DNA from 4 places in the Streptomyces sp. NPDC090106 genome. Region 3 is predicted to be linked to each of the others. Evidence: riboswitches for the same ligand, from Rfam matches in the RefSeq annotation. Region 3 holds a riboswitch; each other region holds the start of a gene.
The links. Region 3 has a riboswitch for cobalamin ahead of ACIPSE_RS30850 (CbtB-domain containing protein). Riboswitches for the same ligand answer to the same signal wherever they lie in the genome.
Positions count from the first base shown of each region.

Region 1: linked by a shared signal. The riboswitch ahead of metE (5-methyltetrahydropteroyltriglutamate--homocysteine S-methyltransferase) and the one ahead of ACIPSE_RS30850 (CbtB-domain containing protein) in region 3 are both predicted to bind cobalamin.
Region 2: linked by a shared signal. The riboswitch ahead of ACIPSE_RS17180 (prenyltransferase/squalene oxidase repeat-containing protein) and the one ahead of ACIPSE_RS30850 (CbtB-domain containing protein) in region 3 are both predicted to bind cobalamin.
Region 4: linked by a shared signal. The riboswitch ahead of ACIPSE_RS19930 (cobalamin biosynthesis protein) and the one ahead of ACIPSE_RS30850 (CbtB-domain containing protein) in region 3 are both predicted to bind cobalamin.

Region 1 covers NZ_JBIVDS010000006.1:374-4,575, forward strand. The annotation lists gene metE (5-methyltetrahydropteroyltriglutamate--homocysteine S-methyltransferase) at 135-2,465, opposite strand; cobalamin riboswitch at 2,618-2,844, opposite strand; gene ACIPSE_RS20300 (MFS transporter) at 2,847-4,202, opposite strand, start outside.
Region 2 covers NZ_JBIVDS010000005.1:27,925-32,126, reverse strand. The annotation lists gene ACIPSE_RS17190 (aldehyde dehydrogenase) at 1-525, opposite strand, end outside; gene ACIPSE_RS17185 (MBL fold metallo-hydrolase) at 726-1,763, shown strand; cobalamin riboswitch at 1,839-1,973, shown strand; gene ACIPSE_RS17180 (prenyltransferase/squalene oxidase repeat-containing protein) at 2,092-3,321, shown strand; gene ACIPSE_RS17175 (SCO2322 family protein) at 3,318-3,959, shown strand; gene ACIPSE_RS17170 (CbiQ family ECF transporter T component) at 3,949-4,202, shown strand, end outside.
Region 3 covers NZ_JBIVDS010000010.1:247,252-251,453, forward strand. The annotation lists gene ACIPSE_RS30830 (carboxylesterase/lipase family protein) at 1-436, shown strand, start outside; gene ACIPSE_RS30835 (DUF6479 family protein) at 536-856, opposite strand; gene ACIPSE_RS30840 (ferredoxin) at 997-1,371, shown strand; gene ACIPSE_RS30845 (histidine phosphatase family protein) at 1,755-2,327, opposite strand; cobalamin riboswitch at 2,423-2,577, shown strand; gene ACIPSE_RS30850 (CbtB-domain containing protein) at 2,616-2,837, shown strand; gene ACIPSE_RS30855 (CbtA family protein) at 2,863-3,621, shown strand; gene ACIPSE_RS30860 (acyl-CoA dehydrogenase family protein) at 3,782-4,202, shown strand, end outside.
Region 4 covers NZ_JBIVDS010000005.1:638,862-643,063, reverse strand. The annotation lists gene ACIPSE_RS19945 (lysozyme) at 1-371, shown strand, start outside; gene ACIPSE_RS19940 (anion permease) at 525-1,751, shown strand; gene ACIPSE_RS19935 (hypothetical protein) at 1,782-2,003, shown strand; cobalamin riboswitch at 2,184-2,326, shown strand; gene ACIPSE_RS19930 (cobalamin biosynthesis protein) at 2,426-3,367, shown strand; gene ACIPSE_RS19925 (cobyric acid synthase) at 3,364-4,202, shown strand, end outside.

The DNA.
Region 1 (4,202 bases), on a different contig from region 3:
GTTCTCGCGTCGTGTGTGACGTGGGTCGCTGCCCCCGCCGGGGCCCCGCGAGGAGCCCCGGCGAGGGCCCGCCGGCACCCCGCCGAGGCGTCGAGGGCCCCGGCGGGGAGGGTGTCCCGGCGGCTCCCGCCGTGTCAACGGGCCGTGAGTTCACCCCTCACCGTGCGCGCGGCGGCGACCAGGTTCTCCAGCGAGGCCCGGGTCTCCGGCCAGCCCCGGGTCTTCAGCCCGCAGTCGGGGTTGACCCACAGCCGCTCGGCGGGGATCGCCGCCAGCCCGGTCCGCAGCAGCTCCGCCGCCTCCCCGGCGCTCGGCACGCGCGGCGAGTGGATGTCGTACACGCCGGGTCCCGCCTCCCGCGGATAGCCGTGCGCGGCCAGCTCCCGGGCCACCTGCATATGGGAGCGGGCGGCCTCCAGGCTGATCACGTCGGCGTCGAGGTCGTCGATGGCCCCGACGACGTCACCGAACTCGGCGTAGCACATGTGGGTGTGGATCTGGGTGTCCGGCCGCACCCCGGCGGTCGTCAGCCGGAACGCCTCCGTCGCCCACGCGAGGTAGGCGGCGTGGTCGGCGGCGCGCGGCGGCAGCGTCTCCCGCAGCGCGGGCTCGTCGACCTGGATCACGGAGGTCCCCGCCGCCTCCAGGTCGGCGACCTCGTCCCGCAGCGCGAGCGCGACCTGCCGGGCCGTCTCGGCGAGCGGCTGGTCGTCCCGGACGAAGGACCAGGCGAGCATGGTGACCGGCCCGGTCAGCATGCCCTTGACCGGCCGTGAGGTCAGCGACCGGGCGTACGACGTCCAGCGCACCGTCATCGGTCCGGGGCGGGAGATGTCACCGGCGAGGACCGGCGGGCGGACGTACCGGGTGCCGTAGGACTGGACCCAGCCGTGGCGGGTGGCGAGGTAGCCGGTCAGCTGCTCGGCGAAGTACTGGACCATGTCGTTGCGTTCGGGTTCGCCGTGCACGAGGACGTCCACGCCGGCCTTCTCCTGGAAGGCGATCACCTCGCCGATCTCCGCCCTGATGCGCTCCTCGTAGGCGGCGGTGTCGATCCGGCCCGCCCTCAAGTCGGCTCGGGCGGTGCGCAGTTCGGCGGTCTGCGGGAACGAGCCGATGGTCGTGACGGGCAGCGGCGGCAGCCCGAGCCGCTCCCGCTGGGCGGCGGCCCGCTCGGCGTACGGCTGCGCGCGGCGGGTGTCGTCCCCGGTCACGGCGGAGGCACGGGACCTGACCGCCGGGTCGTGGGTGAGCGGGGAGGCGGCGCGGGAGGCCAGCACGGCGCGGTTCGCGGCCAGTTCGGCGGTGATGGCGGCGGTCCCGCGGCTCAGGCCCCGGGCGAGGGTGACGATCTCGGCGGTCTTCTGCCGGGCGAAGGCGAGCCAGCGCAGGATCTGCGGGTCGATGTCCTTCTCGGCCGCCGTGTCCAGGGGAACGTGCAGCAGCGAGCAGGACGCGGCCACGTCCACCCGGTCGGCGAGCCCCAGCAGGGTGCCGAGCACGGAGAGGGACTTCGCCAGGTCGTTCACCCAGACGTTGCGGCCGTCGACGACCCCGGCCACCAGCCGCTTGCCGGGCAGTCCGCCGACCGCCGCCAGGTCGTCCAGGTTGGCGGCGCCGGACCCCGTCAGGTCCAGGGCGAGTCCCTCCACGGGTGCCTGGGCCAGCACCGGCAGGGCCTCGCCGAGCCGGTCGAAGTAGGAGGCGACCAGCAGCTTGGGCCGGTCGCCCGCCGGGATGCCGCCCAGGTCCCGGTAGGCGCGGGCCGCCGCGTTCAGCTCCGCCGGGGTGCGGTCCTGCACCAGGGCGGGCTCGTCGAGCTGCACCCACTCGGCGCCCGCCGCGCGCAGGTCGGCGAGGACCTCGGCGTACACCGGCAGCAGCCGGTCCAGCAGGGTCAGCGGCTCGAAGTCCGCGGGGGCGCCGGGCGCGGGCTTGGCGAGCAGCAGATAGGTCACCGGCCCCACCAGGACCGGCCGGGCGGTGAGACCGAGGGCGAGGGCCTCCCGCAACTCCGCAACCTGCTGCGCCGGTTCGGCGGCGAAGACGGTGTCCGGGCCCAACTCGGGCACCAGATAGTGGTAGTTGGTGTCGAACCACTTCGTCATCTCCAGCGGAGCGACGTCCTGCGTGCCGCGCGCCATGGCGAAGTACCCGTCCAGCGCGTCGGCTTCGACGGCCGCCCGGTGCCGCTCCGGGACCGCACCGACCATGACGGTGGTGTCCAGGACGTGGTCGTAGAGCGAGAAGTCGCCGGTCGGCACCTCGTCGATGCCCGCCCCGGTGAGCCGCCGCCAGTTCGCGGCGCGCAACTCGGCCGCGGTCGCACGGAGTTCGGCGGCGCCGACGCGGCCCTTCCAATAGCCTTCGACGGCCCGCTTCAGCTCCCGGCCGGGGCCCTGCCGGGGGTGGCCGTACACGGTGGCCCGTACGGTCGTCCGCCCGCTCGTCGCGGTGCCGGTCATGCTGCTGGTCACGGAGATCTCCTTCGCGAGACGATTCCCTGAGATCCCGGCGACGGGACGAGGACGCGAAGGGGTGAGTGCCCGGCGGCCGAAGCCACCGGGTTCCGCACGCCGACCCGCCCACGAGGTCACCGGGACACCGCGCGCGAGTGCTTCGCGCCCGGGCAGCCGGCAGGTCTTCGGACTCGCGGGCACGTCCTCGCGCATCTCACCGAGGACACCTACTGGCCGTCGCTTCCCAGGCCCGTTGTCCGGACCCAGTGCGTATGACGGCGCTCGTTCCCACTCACCGCTGCGGGGCAGTCCCGGAATCTCACCGGGTTCCCTCTTACGACGCCCCGCCTGGCGGACGGGGCGAACCAGCTGCACGGGCCACCTTAGTCAGTGCGCGACCGCCACCGCAGCCACCTTCTCCCCGGGAGCCGTGGTGCGGCGTACGCCGACGACCGCCGTCAACGCGCCCAGCACGCACAGCACACCCGCGACCAGGACGGACGTGTGGACGCCGTTCATGAACGCCTGGTGACTGCCCTCGACGACCGCGGACCTGAGCTGCTCGGGCATCTCGTCCGACACCGGCGCCACGCCCATCGCCACGGCGTCCTTCGCCTCGGCGAGCCCCTCGGCGGCGGCCGACGGGACCCCGGCGGAGGTGAGTTCGCCGCTCAGGGTGGACCCGACGCGACCGCTGATCAGGGAGACCAGCACCGAGGTGCCGAGCGCGCCGCCGATCTGGAGGGCCGTCGCCTGGAGGCCGCCCGCCACACCGCCGTCCTTCACCGGGGCGTTGCCGACGATCGCGTCCGAGGACGACGACATCACCATGCCGACACCGAGCCCGAGCGCGATGAACGGCGGCCACATCGTGGCGTACGACGAGTCGGCGCTCCAGCTCAGCATCGTGAAGCAGGCGGCGCCCTGGAGCACCATGCCGAGCGGCATCGTCAGCCGGGGCCCGAACCGGTCGGTGAGCGCCGCGCCCAGCGGGGAGGCGACGACCGAGGCGAGGCTCAGCGGCAGGGTCCGCACCCCGGCCTCCACGGGGCTGAAGCCGCGCACGTTCTGGAGGTAGAGCATGACGAAGAAGATCACGCCGAGCAGGACGAAGAAGTTCAGCGCGGTGATGACGGTGCCGATGGTGAGCGCCGGGTTGCGGAACAGCCGCATCGGCAGGAGCGGGGACGCCACCCGGGTCTCGTACCAGCCGAAGACCAGCACCAGGGCCAGGCCCGCCCCGATCGAGCCGAGCGTGCCGCCCGAGGTCCAGCCCCAGGTCTCGCCCTTGACGACGCCGAAGACGAGCGCGAGCAGACCGAGCGCGAGCAGGACCACCCCGGCGATGTCGAACTTCTCGTCCGCGGCGGCGGCGTTCTTGCTCTGCGGCAGCACGAGCGCGCTGAACACGAGAGCGGCGACACCGATCGGGGCGTTGATGTAGAAGACCGACTCCCAGTTCACGTGCTGCACGAGCAGTCCGCCGACGATCGGGCCGAGCGCGGTGGAGACCGAGGAGACCATCGCCCAGATGCCGACCGCCATGCCGAACTTCCGCGGCGGGAACACCGCCCGGAGCATGCCGAGGGTGTTCGGCATCAGCAGGGCGCCGAAGAAGCCCTGGAGGGCGCGGAAGGCGATGACACCGGTGATCGAACCGGACAGTCCGATCGCCACGGAGGAGAGGGTGAAGCCCGCGACGCCGATCAGGTAGAACGTGCGGCGCCCGAAGCGGTCGCCGAG
Region 2 (4,202 bases), on a different contig from region 3:
CGTGCAGCCGGCCAGCAGCGCGGGGGCCAGCTTGGCGGCGGCGACGAACTGCGGGACGTTCCACGGGACGACGGCCGCCACGACCCCGACCGGCTCGCGGCGCACGAGGATCTTGCCGAGGACGCCGTCGCGCTGCTCCTCGTAGGTGAAGTCGCGCGCGACCGTGATCGCCGCGTCCCACACCATCATCGCGCCGAGCGCCTGCGCCAGGACGCTCCAGGAGTACGGGGAGCCGTTCTCGGAGGAGATGACGCGGGCGATCTCCTCGTGCCGGACGAGGATGCCGTCCTTGATGCGGGTGACGACCTCGATCCGCTCGTCCAACGACAGCCGGGGCCAGGGCCCTTCGTCGAACGCCCGCCGCGCGGCGGCCACCGCGCGGTCCACGTCCCCGGGCGCGGCGTGCGGCACCCGCCCGATGACCTCCTCGGTGTGCGGGGAGATCACCTCGATGACGTCCGGGCCGAGGGGGTCGGTCAACTCCCCGCCGATGAAAAGCTGTCCGTGTTCCACGAGCTCGGTCATCGCCGACCGCCTCCCCGGGAGCTGACTCTGACGGTTCATCAGATTCTGAGATACCGGAACTGATACCAGTTCCACTCGGATGAGTCCACAGACCTCACACCGGTTCACCGTGCCGCCGGAGCCGGTCCGAGTAGGTGACTGGGGCTCCCACAGGAACCCGTTCTAGTTATAGTGACGGGAACGCGGAGACGGGGGAACCCATGTCACAGCCCAGGCCCACGGTCGGCGACCACGGTGGGGGTGTCCGGTCCCTCAGGGTCCCCATCCCGGACAACCCGCTCGGCCACACACTCGTCTACGTCGTCGACACCGACCGGGGTCCGGTGCTGATCGACACGGGCTGGGACGACCCCGCGTCCTGGGACACCCTCGCGGCCGGTCTCGCCGCGTGCGGCACCGCGCCCGGCGAGATCCACGGCGTGGTGATCACCCACCACCACCCCGACCACCACGGCCTGTCCGGCAAGGTGCGGGACGCCTCCGGCGCCTGGATCGCGATGCACGAGGCCGACGCCGCCATCGTCCGCCGCACCCGCGAGACCCGGTCCGAGCGCTGGTACACCTACATGACCGCGAAGCTGACGGCCGCCGGCGCCCCGGAGGAGCACATCGCGCCCCTGCGCTCGCCCCGCCCGCGCCGCCTCCCCGGCTTCTCCCCCGCCCTGCCCGACCGCGAGATCGTCCCCGGCGAGACGCTGCCGCTGCCCGGCCGGCGGCTGCGCGCGATCTGGACCCCGGGCCACACGCCGGGCCATGTCTGCCTGCACCTGGAGGAGGACCACCCGGAACGGCTCCCCGGCAACGGGCGCCTGTTCTCCGGCGACCACCTGCTGCCCGAGATCACCCCGCACATCGGCCTCTACGAGGACCCCGACGACGCCACCGTCACCGACCCCCTCGGCGACTACCTCGACTCCCTGGAACGCGTCGGCCGCCTCGCCCCCGCCGAGGTGCTCCCCGCCCACCAGCACGCCTTCCCCGACGCCCCGTCCCGCGTACGGGAGTTGCTCGCCCACCACGAGGAACGCCTCACCGGCCTGCACACCCTCCTGGCCCGGCCCCTCACCCCCTGGCAGCTGGCCGAGCGCATGGAGTGGAACCGCCCCTGGTCCGACATCCCCTACGCCTCACGCACCATCGCCGTCTCGGAGGCGGAGGCCCACGTCCGCCGCCTGGTCAAACTGGGCCGCGCGGAGGCGGTCGCGGGGAGCGACCCGGTGACGTACGTGGCGGTGTGAGGGCACCGGGCGCGCACCTACCCGAAGCCGTGCCTCCGGGGCCCGCTCACAGGGGGCTCCCAGGCGCGTCGGCACGGCCCGGTACAGTGACCGGGTCGTCATCACACCCGTACGGGGGAAAGCCGGTGCAATTCCGGCGCTGACCCGCAACCGTGAGCCGCCCGCGAACCAGGGGCGGCGAGCCGGATCGCCCCGTGCGGTGCTCATGACCGGCTCACGCGCGTCGGCAACCGGCCGGCGCACGGCACCGTCGAGGTCTACGGGGCCGAGCCGCCCGGGGTCGTCCCGTGCTGCCCGGCTCCCCCGCAGGGAGAGGCATCCGCCGATCATGAACGTCCGCCGCAGCGCCGCGGCCCTGGCCGCCACCGCCGTGCTCGCCACGGCCGCCCCGGCCGTGGCCGCGTCCCCCTCCCCCTCGCCCTCCACAGCCGTCCCGGACGGCCTGTACGGCTCGGCGGACCCGACGTACGACGGCGTGTGGCGGCAGTCGCTGACCCTGCTCGCGCAGCGGGAGCAGGGTGTCGAGCCGGCCGCGACGGCGGTGGACTGGCTCGTCGGCCAGCAGTGCGCGAACGGCGCCTTCCCCGCGTTCCGCGCCGACCCCGCCCAGGCGTGCGACGCGAAGGTCATGGTCGACACCAACAGCACGGCCGTCGCGGCGCAGGCCCTCGCCGGGAACGACAAGGCGGTGTCCAAGGCCCTCGCCTGGCTGCGGTCGGTCCAGAACACCGACGGCGGCTGGGGCTACACCGAGGGCGGGGCCAGCGACGCGAACTCCACGTCCGTCGTCATCGGCGCGTTCCGCTCCGCCGGACGGTCGGTCACGGAGGTCGAGAAGGACGGGCACACCCCCTCGGACGCCCTGCTGGAGCTCGCCCTGCCCTGCACGGGCGACGGCGCGGGCGCCTTCGCCTACCAGCCCGGCAAGAAGGGCGAGCTCACCGCCAACGCGGACGCCACGGCCGCGGCCGTGCTGAGCGCCTTCGGCGGACAGCCGGGGGCCGTGGTGCCCGGCGCCGACCAGGCCTCCACGTCCTGCGCGAAGCCCGGCGACCTCACGCGGGCCGCCCGCAACGGCGCCGCGTACCTCGTCGGCGCGATGGGCGAGGACGCCCACCTCATGTCGGCGCTGCCCGGCTCCGAGGACCAGCCGGACTTCGGCAACACCGCCGACGCGGTCGTCGCCCTGTCCGCCGCCGGCTTCACGAGCGAGGCCGCCGCCTCCGCCCGCTGGCTCGCGGCCAACTCCCTCGAATGGGCCGGGCAGAGCGGCCCCGCCGCCTACGCCCAGCTCGTCTTCGCCGCCCGCGCCGCCGGCCTGGACCCGCGCGCCTTCGGCGGCGAGGACCTGATCGCGCTGCTCGACGCGACCGGCCCGAAGCCGGCGAGCGTGCCCGCCGCGAAGGGGACCGGCGCCGCCGGGGACAAGGAGAAGGACAAGAAGGAGGACGAGGACGGCGGGGGCGTCGGCGTCTGGTGGATCGTCGGCGTCGGACTCGTCGGCGGCATCGGCATCGGCTTCCTCCTCAGCGGGCGCACCAGGAAGCGGCAGCCGTGATCCGCCGGGTCCTCGCACCCGTCCTGGCCGCGCTCGTCCTCGTGACCGGCGCCGCCCAGGCGGCCCAGGCCACCGGCTACCGCTACTGGTCGTTCTGGGACCGCGCCGGCACCGCCTGGACGTACGCGACCCAGGGCCCGGCGACCGCCGTGCCGTCCGACGGCGACGTCCAGGGCTTCCGGTTCGCGGTCAGCGAGGACTCCTCCGAGGCGACGACACCGCGCACGGCGGACTTCGCGGACCTCTGCGCGGACACCCCCGCGCGGGACGGCCGCAAGCGCGTCGCGCTCGTCCTCGACTTCGGTACGGCGGCGGACGCCCCGGCGGGCGAGACCCCGCCCGCGCTCCGCACCGCGTGCGCGTCGGTGGCCGAGGACGCGACGACCGCGGAGGCCCTCGCCTCGGTCGCGAAGCCCCTGCGCTACGACACCAACGCCCTGCTGTGCGCGATCTCCGGGTACCCGGAGTCGGGCTGCGGCGAGCAGGTGGCGCACCAGGACGGCGACAGGACCGACCGGAAGAAGGCCGCGTCGGAGGAACCCGGCCCGTCCGTGGGCCTGTTCGCGGGCGTCGCGGCGGTGGCGGTGCTGGGCGGGGCGGCGGTGTGGCAGGCGAGGCGTCGCAGACATGCCCGCTGAGCCGCGGCGGCCCGCGCCCGACTCCCCGCACCCCGGGGCCTGGTGGCTCTGGGCCCTGTCCCTCGGCGTCGCGGCGACCCGCACCACCAACCCGCTGCTGCTCGCCCTCCTCATGGCGACCTCCGGGTACGTGGTCGCGGCCCGCCGCCCCGACGCCCCCTGGGCCCGCTCCTACGGCGCGTTCGTGAAGCTGGCCCTCGCCGTCCTGCTCATCCGTCTCGTCTTCGCCGTCACCCTCGGCTC
Region 3 (4,202 bases):
GGAGCGGCTGTACGAACTGGTCAAGTCCGACTGGCTGTTCCGCATGCCCACCCTGCACCTGGCCGACGCGCACGCCGCCGCCGGCGGCCGGACCCACCTCTACGAACTCACCTGGTCCGCCCCCGTGGACGGCGGTGTGCTCGGCGCCTGCCACGGCCTAGACATCCCGTTGACGTTCGGCCGCTTCGAGACCCTCGGCGCCCTCCTCATCGGCCCCGAGCCGGGCCCGGACGCCGAGGCCCTCTCGGCCCGCTTCCGCACGGCCTGGACCTCCTTCGCCGCCACCGGCGACCCGGGCTGGCCCCTCTACGACACCGAGCGCCGCGCGACCCGGCTCCTCGACACGGAACCGACGGTGACCGCCTACCCGGAGGAGGCGTCCCGCCGCCTGTGGGAGAGCCACACCTTCGGCCCGCTGCCGCTGCTGGAGGGGTGAGCGGCGAGGGTCGGCCGTGCCCGCACCGGAGCAGCGGGGCTCAGTCGCGTCCGCACCGGAGCGGCGGGGTCCTGTCGCGCCCTCGCCGGAGCGGCGGGTTCAGTCGCGCCCCCGCCGGTCCGGGTCCGGTCCCGTGCGGGTGGGGCTGTTGCCGAAGCCGGGCATCTCGTGCGGGGTCGTCCGCTCGTCGCTCCTGGGCATCTCGGCGGGCTCCCGCTCCTCCATGACCTCCCGCACCGGCCCGCCCTCCGGCAGCCGCGGCTGCTCCTCGGGACGGGGCGGCGGGAGTTCACGCCTGCGGACCCGCGCGCCCGTCCAGAACGCGCCGAGCAGCAGCGCCACGACCAGCACGCCCGCCACGACCAGCCCGACGCCCAGGGCGCCCCGGCCTGCCGCCATCTCGATCCATGTGGTGCTCATGGTGCGCCGGGTACCCCTCGCGGCCCGGCCGAACCGGCCCGCGGGACAGCCGGTCCGCGGGAACCTGGTCCGCGAGAACCCGGCCCGCAGGAACCCCGGCCCCGGGGTTTGGCGCGCACCGCGACGGCTACCCGCCCGGGGTGACTACGACGACATCCCAACAGGAGCTCTTCCGGTTCCTGGAGGACCGCTTCGCGTGCGCACAGGCGTGCACCGAGTGTGCGCGGGCGTGCGCGCTGCGGGCGAGCCTCATCGATCCGGAGGGGACGGAACAGCAGGAACTCGTGCGGCGCAAGGGCATCATGTGCGCCGAGGTCTGCGACGCGACCTGCCGTGTCCTGTCCGAGGAGAACCACCTGGACGAACACGCGATCCGCGTCCAACTGGAATGGTGCCGGGCCGTGGCCCTGGAGTGCGCCCAGCTCCTCGACGACCACTCGGGCGCGGTGGAGACCGCGAAGGCCTGCCGCGAGTGCGCGCAGGCGTGCACGGACTTCATGGCGGCGCTGGTCTGAGGGCCGCGGCGGACGCGACCCACCTCAAGGCCCGCTGACCGGGCGGTACTTGAGGCCAGGGCGCCCGGTACGAGACACCCTGGCCGTAGGTGCCCGACCGCCCGGCTCGGCCCGACCGCACCTGGCCGCTTGGGGTGCTTGGCCTGCAGCCTGGCGACGGGCTTGGGGCTCGGGTGCCAAGCGGGGCCCTGGGCCGAGCCGCACCGTTCATGGAGCCGGACGCCCGCGGCCCGGCCCGAGGCATCCGGCTGCCCGGCCCGAGGCATCCGGCTGCCCGGCCGGCGGCCCCTCCTGCAAGGTGTCCGGCCCTTGGCGCCCGCCTCAAGTGCCATGGCGTGCCGCGCCCGCTCGAGGGCCGGGCCCCTGGTCCTCGCCCCGTCCCCTCACACCCCCCGCAGCGGACTCCCCACCCGGACGTTCCACCGGCCCGCCCTCCCGCTCAGTTCCACCGCCGTCAGCGGGGTGACGTCGGTGCGCCAGAAGGCGGACTCCGGGGCGCCCAGGGCGCGGACGACCGCCGCGCGGACGATCTCCGGTTCGGCCACCGCGACGGTGCGGCCGGAGAGAGGGGCGAGGGCGATGAGCCAGGTCCCGACCCGGTCGCACAGGGCCCGTACCGATTCGCCGCCGTGGGGCGCCGCCTCCGGGTCGCCGAGCCAGCGGGCCAGTTCGGCAGGCTCCGACGCGCTGACGTCCGCGAGGGAGGCCCCGCGCCAGCGGCCCGCGTCCAGGGCGGCCAGCTCCGGCGCCTCCAGGGCGTCGAGGCCGAGCGCGGCGGCGGTCTCGCGGCAGCGGACCGTGGGGGAGACCAGCACCCGTTCCGCGGCGGGAAGCGTGCCCGCGGCGGAGCGCGCGAGCCGCGCTCCGGACGGGTCGAGGCCGCAGCCGTCGTCGAACCTGGCCTCGCGCAGGGCCGCCGTGATCGCGGGTGAGATCAACATCACTTGGCTGGTCATGAGTCCGTTCTCGCGGTCGATTTCCGGTCCACGCACGCTCGTTGACGGCCTGGACGGCCTCCCGTGAGCACCCGGCCGCCTCCCGTGCGCTCTTGGCCGTATCCCTCCCACGCGGTACCTTCTCGTCGATATCGACGACGGTTCGGTGGAAGCCGGTGGGATTCCGGCACGGTCGCGCCACTGTATGCCGGGCACGCCCTCACGGGTGCGGGCCGGGTGAGTCAGACCCGCCCCGTCGTCCTGTGCACCACCGACACGGGACGCGAGTTCCCCCAGGAGGCACCTGCCATGGCGCAGTCTGTCGCTCAGCCGACCACCAGCACCGCCGCCGTACCCGCCAAACTGCCGATCGGCGCCATCGCCCCCTGGGCGGTCTTCTTCGGCGTCCTGATGCTGGTCCTGCTCTACTTCGTCGGCGCCGAGCAGGGCGCCACCTCCCTCGTCTCCGGCGAGGGCGTTCACGAGTGGGTGCACGACGCCCGCCATCTGCTCGGCTTCCCCTGCCACTGACAGCGACGAGGAAGCACACCTGAGCATGAATTCCGCAACTGTCAGAAACCTCCTGGTACGTGGCATGCTCGCGGGTCTCGCCGCGGGCCTGGCCGCTCTCGTCGTCGCCTACTTCCTGGGCGAACCACGGGTCGACGAGGCGATCGCCTTCGAGGAGTCCCACGCCCACGAGCACGGCGGCGAGGAACTCGTCAGCCGCGCCCTCCAGTCCACGGCCGGGCTGTCCACGGGCGTTCTCGTCTACGGGATCGCCTTCGGCGGCATCGCCGCGCTCGCCTACTGTTTCGCGCTCGGCCGGATCGGCCGGTTCGGACCGCGGGCGAGCGCGCTGCTGCTCGCCGCGGCCGGCCTCGGTTCGGTCTACGTCGTGCCGTTCCTGAAGTACCCGGCCAACCCGCCGGCCGTCGGTGACCCGGACACGCTCAACCAGCGGACCGCGCTGTTCTTCCTGATGATCGTCCTCAGCGTGCTGCTGACGGTGGGCGCGGTCATCCTGGGCAAGCGTCTCGCGCCCCGTCTGGGCAACTGGAACGCGACCGTCGCGGCGGGCGCGGCCTTCGTCCTCGTCGTCGGGCTCGCGTACGCGTTCCTGCCGTCGTTCAGCGAGGTGCCGGAGCACTTCCCGGCGGCGCTGCTGTGGCAGTACCGACTCGCCGCGCTGGCCGTCCAGTTCACCTTGTGGACCTCCTTCGGTCTGGTCTTCGGACTGCTGGCCGAACGCCAACTGGCCCCGAAACCGGCACGGGAGGCGGCTGCCGCACAGGCGACCCCGGTCGCCCACTGAAGCAGCGCCACAGGAAAGGCCCCCGCCGGGCGGGGGCCTTTCGCGCGCCCCGGGGTCGTGCGCGCGTGCCTTTCGTACGCCTCGCCATTCCCAATTTCTGGAACGCGTTCTACCGTGTGCGCCGACAGGACGGACCGGTACCGGGGAGCCTGGAGGCGCCGTGCATCTCGAATACACGCCCGAGCAGCAGCGGCTGCGCACCGAACTGCGCGCCTACTTCGCCGAGTTGGCTCCCGACGAGGCACGGGCCCGGCACGGCGAACGGCGTGAGCAGAAGCGCTTCTACCGCGACAGCGTCCGCCGCCTCGGCGCCGACCGCTGGCTGGGCGTGGGCTGGCCCGAGGAGTACGGCGGACGCGGGCTGACCGCGATGGAACAGTTCATCTTCTTCGACGAGGCCGCCCAGGCGGGCGTCCCGCTGCCCCTGATGGCGCTGAACACCGTCGGCCCGACGATCATGCAGTACGGCACCGACGAGCAGAAGGCGTACTTCCTGCCGAAGATCCTCTCCGGCGAGATCGACTTCGCGATCGGCTACAGCGAGCCCGACGCGGGCACCGACCTCGCCGCCCTGAAGACCC
Region 4 (4,202 bases), on a different contig from region 3:
CCCTGCCGCCGGCGCTCGACATCGAGTACAACCCGTACGACGCCAAGCACAAGTGCTACGACATGAAGAGCTCCGCGCTGGTGCGGTGGATCAAGTCCTTCAGCGACGAGACCAAGCGGCTCACCGGGCGCCGTCCGGTGATCTACACGACGGCCCACTGGTGGAACAGGTGCACCGGCGGCAGCCGCGCCTTCGCGTCGGATCACGCCCTGTGGATCGCCCGTTACGACGCGGCGGACGCCGGGTCGCTGCCCGCCGGGTGGTCGTTCTGGACGCTCTGGCAGTACGACAACAGCGGCTCTCTGCCGGGTGACCAGAATCTCTTCAACGGCTCCATGGCACAGCTCAAGAGGTTCGCCCGGGGCGCCTAGCCGTGCGACGAACGGACCGCGTGGTTCCGGCGGGAAACGATCAGACCGGAACCAGTCCGTTCGGACACCATGCGGCCCGCCTCAGTTCACCTTCCGTTCATCCAGGTTACCTACGTTCATCCGACCAATGACCTCGAACGATTGCCTGGGTAAATGGAAAACTTCTCGCTGATCCTCGCGATTGTGGTGGTAACCGCACTTGCGTTCGATTTCACGAACGGTTTTCACGACACCGCCAACGCGATGGCCACGACCATCTCGACCGGTGCACTCAAGCCCAAGGTCGCGGTGGCCATGTCCGCCGTGCTGAACCTTGTGGGCGCCTTCCTCTCCGTGGAGGTCGCCAACACGATCTCCAAGGGTCTCGTCGACGAGACCGGCATCCGTCCCGAGGTCATCTTCGCCGCCCTGGTCGGCGCGATCCTCTGGAACCTCCTCACCTGGCTGGTGGGCCTGCCCTCCAGTTCCTCCCACGCCCTCATGGGCGGCCTGATCGGCGCGACCATCGCCTCGGCGGGCGTCGGCGCGGTCCACGGCGACGTCCTCGTCACCAAGGTCCTGATCCCGGCCGTCGTGGCCCCGATCGTCGCCGGTCTCGCGGCCATGCTGGCCACGCGGCTGTCCTACTCGATCGGCAGGAAGGCCGACGGCAAGGCCGCCGCGAAGGGCTACCGCGCGGGCCAGATCGCCTCCGCCGGTCTCGTCTCCCTCGCCCACGGCACCAACGACGCCCAGAAGACGATGGGCATCATCACCCTCGCCCTGGTCGCCGGCGGCGCCGTCGCCCCCGACTCCGACCCGCCGCTGTGGGTCATCCTCTCCGCGGGCATGGCCATCGCCCTCGGCACCTACCTCGGCGGTTGGCGCATCATCCGCACCATGGGCAAGGGCCTGACCGACCTCCAGCCGCAGCAGGGCTTCGCCGCCCAGACCAGCGCGGCGACCGTCATCCTGGCCTCCTCGCACCTCGGCTTCTCCCTGTCCACCACGCACTCCGTCTCCGGATCGGTGATGGGCGCGGGCCTCGGCCGCAAGGGCGGCGTGGTCCGCTGGTCCACCGCCACCCGGATGTTCGTGGCCTGGGGCCTGACCCTCCCGGCGGCGGCCCTGGTCGGCGCGCTCGCCGAGTACGTCACCGGCCTCGGCAGCTGGGGCACCGCGATCGTGGCGGCCTTCCTCATCGGCTCCAGCGCCTGGATCTGGAAGCTCTCCCGCCGCGAGGTCGTCGACCACACCAACGTCAACGACGCCGACGCCGAGCCCGCCGGTGTCGTCACCACGGCGATCGCCGCGGTCACCCCGCCGCCCACCGGCGACCTGACCGCCACGATCCCGGCCCCCGCGGCCACCGAACCCACCCCGTCGCAGGCCACGGCCTGACCCCCACCAGGCAACCCAAGGAAGCGCATCATGGAAATCGACTGGGCGGCACTCGGCTCCGTCTTCGGCGTCAGCCTCGTGGTCACCGTGGCTCTGGTGGCCCTCTTCACCCTCGGCGTGATGGGCCTGTCCCGCCAGGAGCGGGCCGTCGCACAGGGCGGCACCGCCGCCCTCGCGGTCACCGGCGCCTACGCCTGCTTCGCCGCCTGCGCGGCGGCGGTCGGCTACGGCATCTACCTGATCGTGGCCTGACACCCGGCAGCGTTCCCGTCCGCCCTGTCCGGTCCCCTTCCCGGGGACCGGACAGGGCGGACCTCTGTGTGCCCACCGGGGCGGGAAACATGCCGTGAGCCGGTCGCCGCGAGCCCGTCGTCACGGTGCCGGTGTGGGGTTGTCCACACTCCGCTCCCGCAGGTCAACGGCAAGTTGACGGCCGTTCCGGGGGCGTGGTGGACTTCCGGGGCCATGTACGGCGGCAGAAGAGGAAGCCGGTGCGAATCCGGCGCGGTCCCGCCACTGTCACCGGGGTAGACACCCCCGGGAGCCAGGAACTCTCACCGCCGGTCTCGTCGAACCAGGGCGTGGACACCCTGAGTGAGGACATATCGCGATGTTCGCCTGCCGACCGAACCCTGTGACCGGACCGTCCCGCGCACTCCCGATCGGCTGAACCGGTGCGTGCCGATCGCGTCTTCGCGTACGGCGCCGCCGCCGGCCTCCTCGGTGACCTGCTGCTCGGCGATCCCCGCCGGGGGCATCCGGTCGCCGCGTTCGGGCGGGCCGCGGGAGCCGTGGAGCGGGTGCTGTGGCGGGACCACCGCGGGTGGGGCGCCCTGCACACCGCCGTGTGCGCCGGGAGCGCCGTCGCCCTCGGGGCCGTGGCCGAGCGGGCCGTGCGCCCCTCCCGTGCCGCCTCCGTCGCCCTGACCGCCGCCGCCACCTGGGCCGTCGTCGGGGGGACCTCCCTCGCGCGCGAGGCCCGGGTCGTCGGGCGGGCGCTGGACGCCGGGGACGTCGACGCGGCCCGGGCCCGGCTGCCCCATCTGTGCGGGCGCGACCCGCAGGCGCTCGACTCCGACGGGATCGCCCGCGCCGTCGTCGAGTCCGTCGCCGAGAACACCTCCGACGCCGTCGTCGGCGCGCTCGTGTGGGGAGCCGTCGGCGGGGTGCCGGGGCTGCTCGGGTTCCGGGCCGTCAACACCCTCGACGCGATGGTCGGCCACCGCTCCGAACGGTACCTGCGGTACGGCTGGGCGTCCGCGCGCCTGGACGACGTGGCCGGCTGGCCGGGGGCGCGGCTGACCGCCGTGCTGGCCGCGCTCGGCGGGGACGACCGCCGGGGCGCCGTCCGCGCCTGGCGCCAGGACGCCGCCAAGCACCCGAGCCCCAACGCCGGCCCCGTGGAGGCCTCGTTCGCGGGCGCCCTCGGCGTACGGCTCGGCGGGACGCTCTCCTACGCGGGGCGCGTCGAGCACCGGCCCGTACTCAACGGCGAGGGGCGGGCCGTCGCCTCGTACGACATCGAACGCGCCGTACGGCTGTCGCGGCGCGTCGGGCTGCTGGCGCTCGGGGTGAGCGTCGCCGGGCGGGCTCTGCTGAAGGGGCGCAAGGGATGAGCGGGAGCTTGGGCGGGGGGCTGCTCGTCGCGGGGACCACCTCCGACGCCGGGAAGAGCGTCGTCACCGCCGGGATCTGCCGGTGGCTGGTGCGGCAGGGGGTGAAGGTCGCCCCGTTCAAGGCGCAGAACATGTCCCTCAACTCGTTCGTGACGCGCGAGGGCGCCGAGATCGGGCGGGCGCAGGCCATGCAGGCCCAGGCCTGCCGGATCGAACCGTCCGCGCTGATGAACCCCGTGCTGCTCAAGCCCGGCGGCGACCAGAGCAGCCAGGTCGTGCTGATGGGCAAGCCCGTCGGGGAGATGAGCGCGCGCGGCTACCACGGCGGACGGCAGCAGCGGTTGCTGGGGACGGTCCTGGACTGCCTGGCCGAACTGCGGGGCACGTACGACGCGGTGATCTGCGAGGGCGCCGGGTCCCCCGCCGAGATCAACCTGCGGCGCACCGACATCGTCAACATGGGCATCGCCCGCAACGCCGGGCTGCCCGTCCTCGTTGTCGGGGACATCGACCGGGGCGGGGTCTTCGCCTCCTTCTTCGGAACCGTCGCCCTGCTGTCGCCGGAGGACCAGCGGCTCGTCGCCGGGTTCCTCGTCAACAAGTTCCGGGGCGACGTCGGGCTCCTCGAACCCGGCCTCGACATGCTCCACGGACTCACCGGACGGCACACCTACGGGGTGCTGCCGTTCCGGCACGGGCTCGGCATCGACGAGGAGGACGGGCTGCGCATCTCGCTGCGCGGCACCGTGCGCGAGTCGAACGTCGCCCCGCCCCACGGCGAGGACGTGCTGCGGATCGCCGTCTGCGCCGTCCCCCTGATGTCCAACTTCACCGA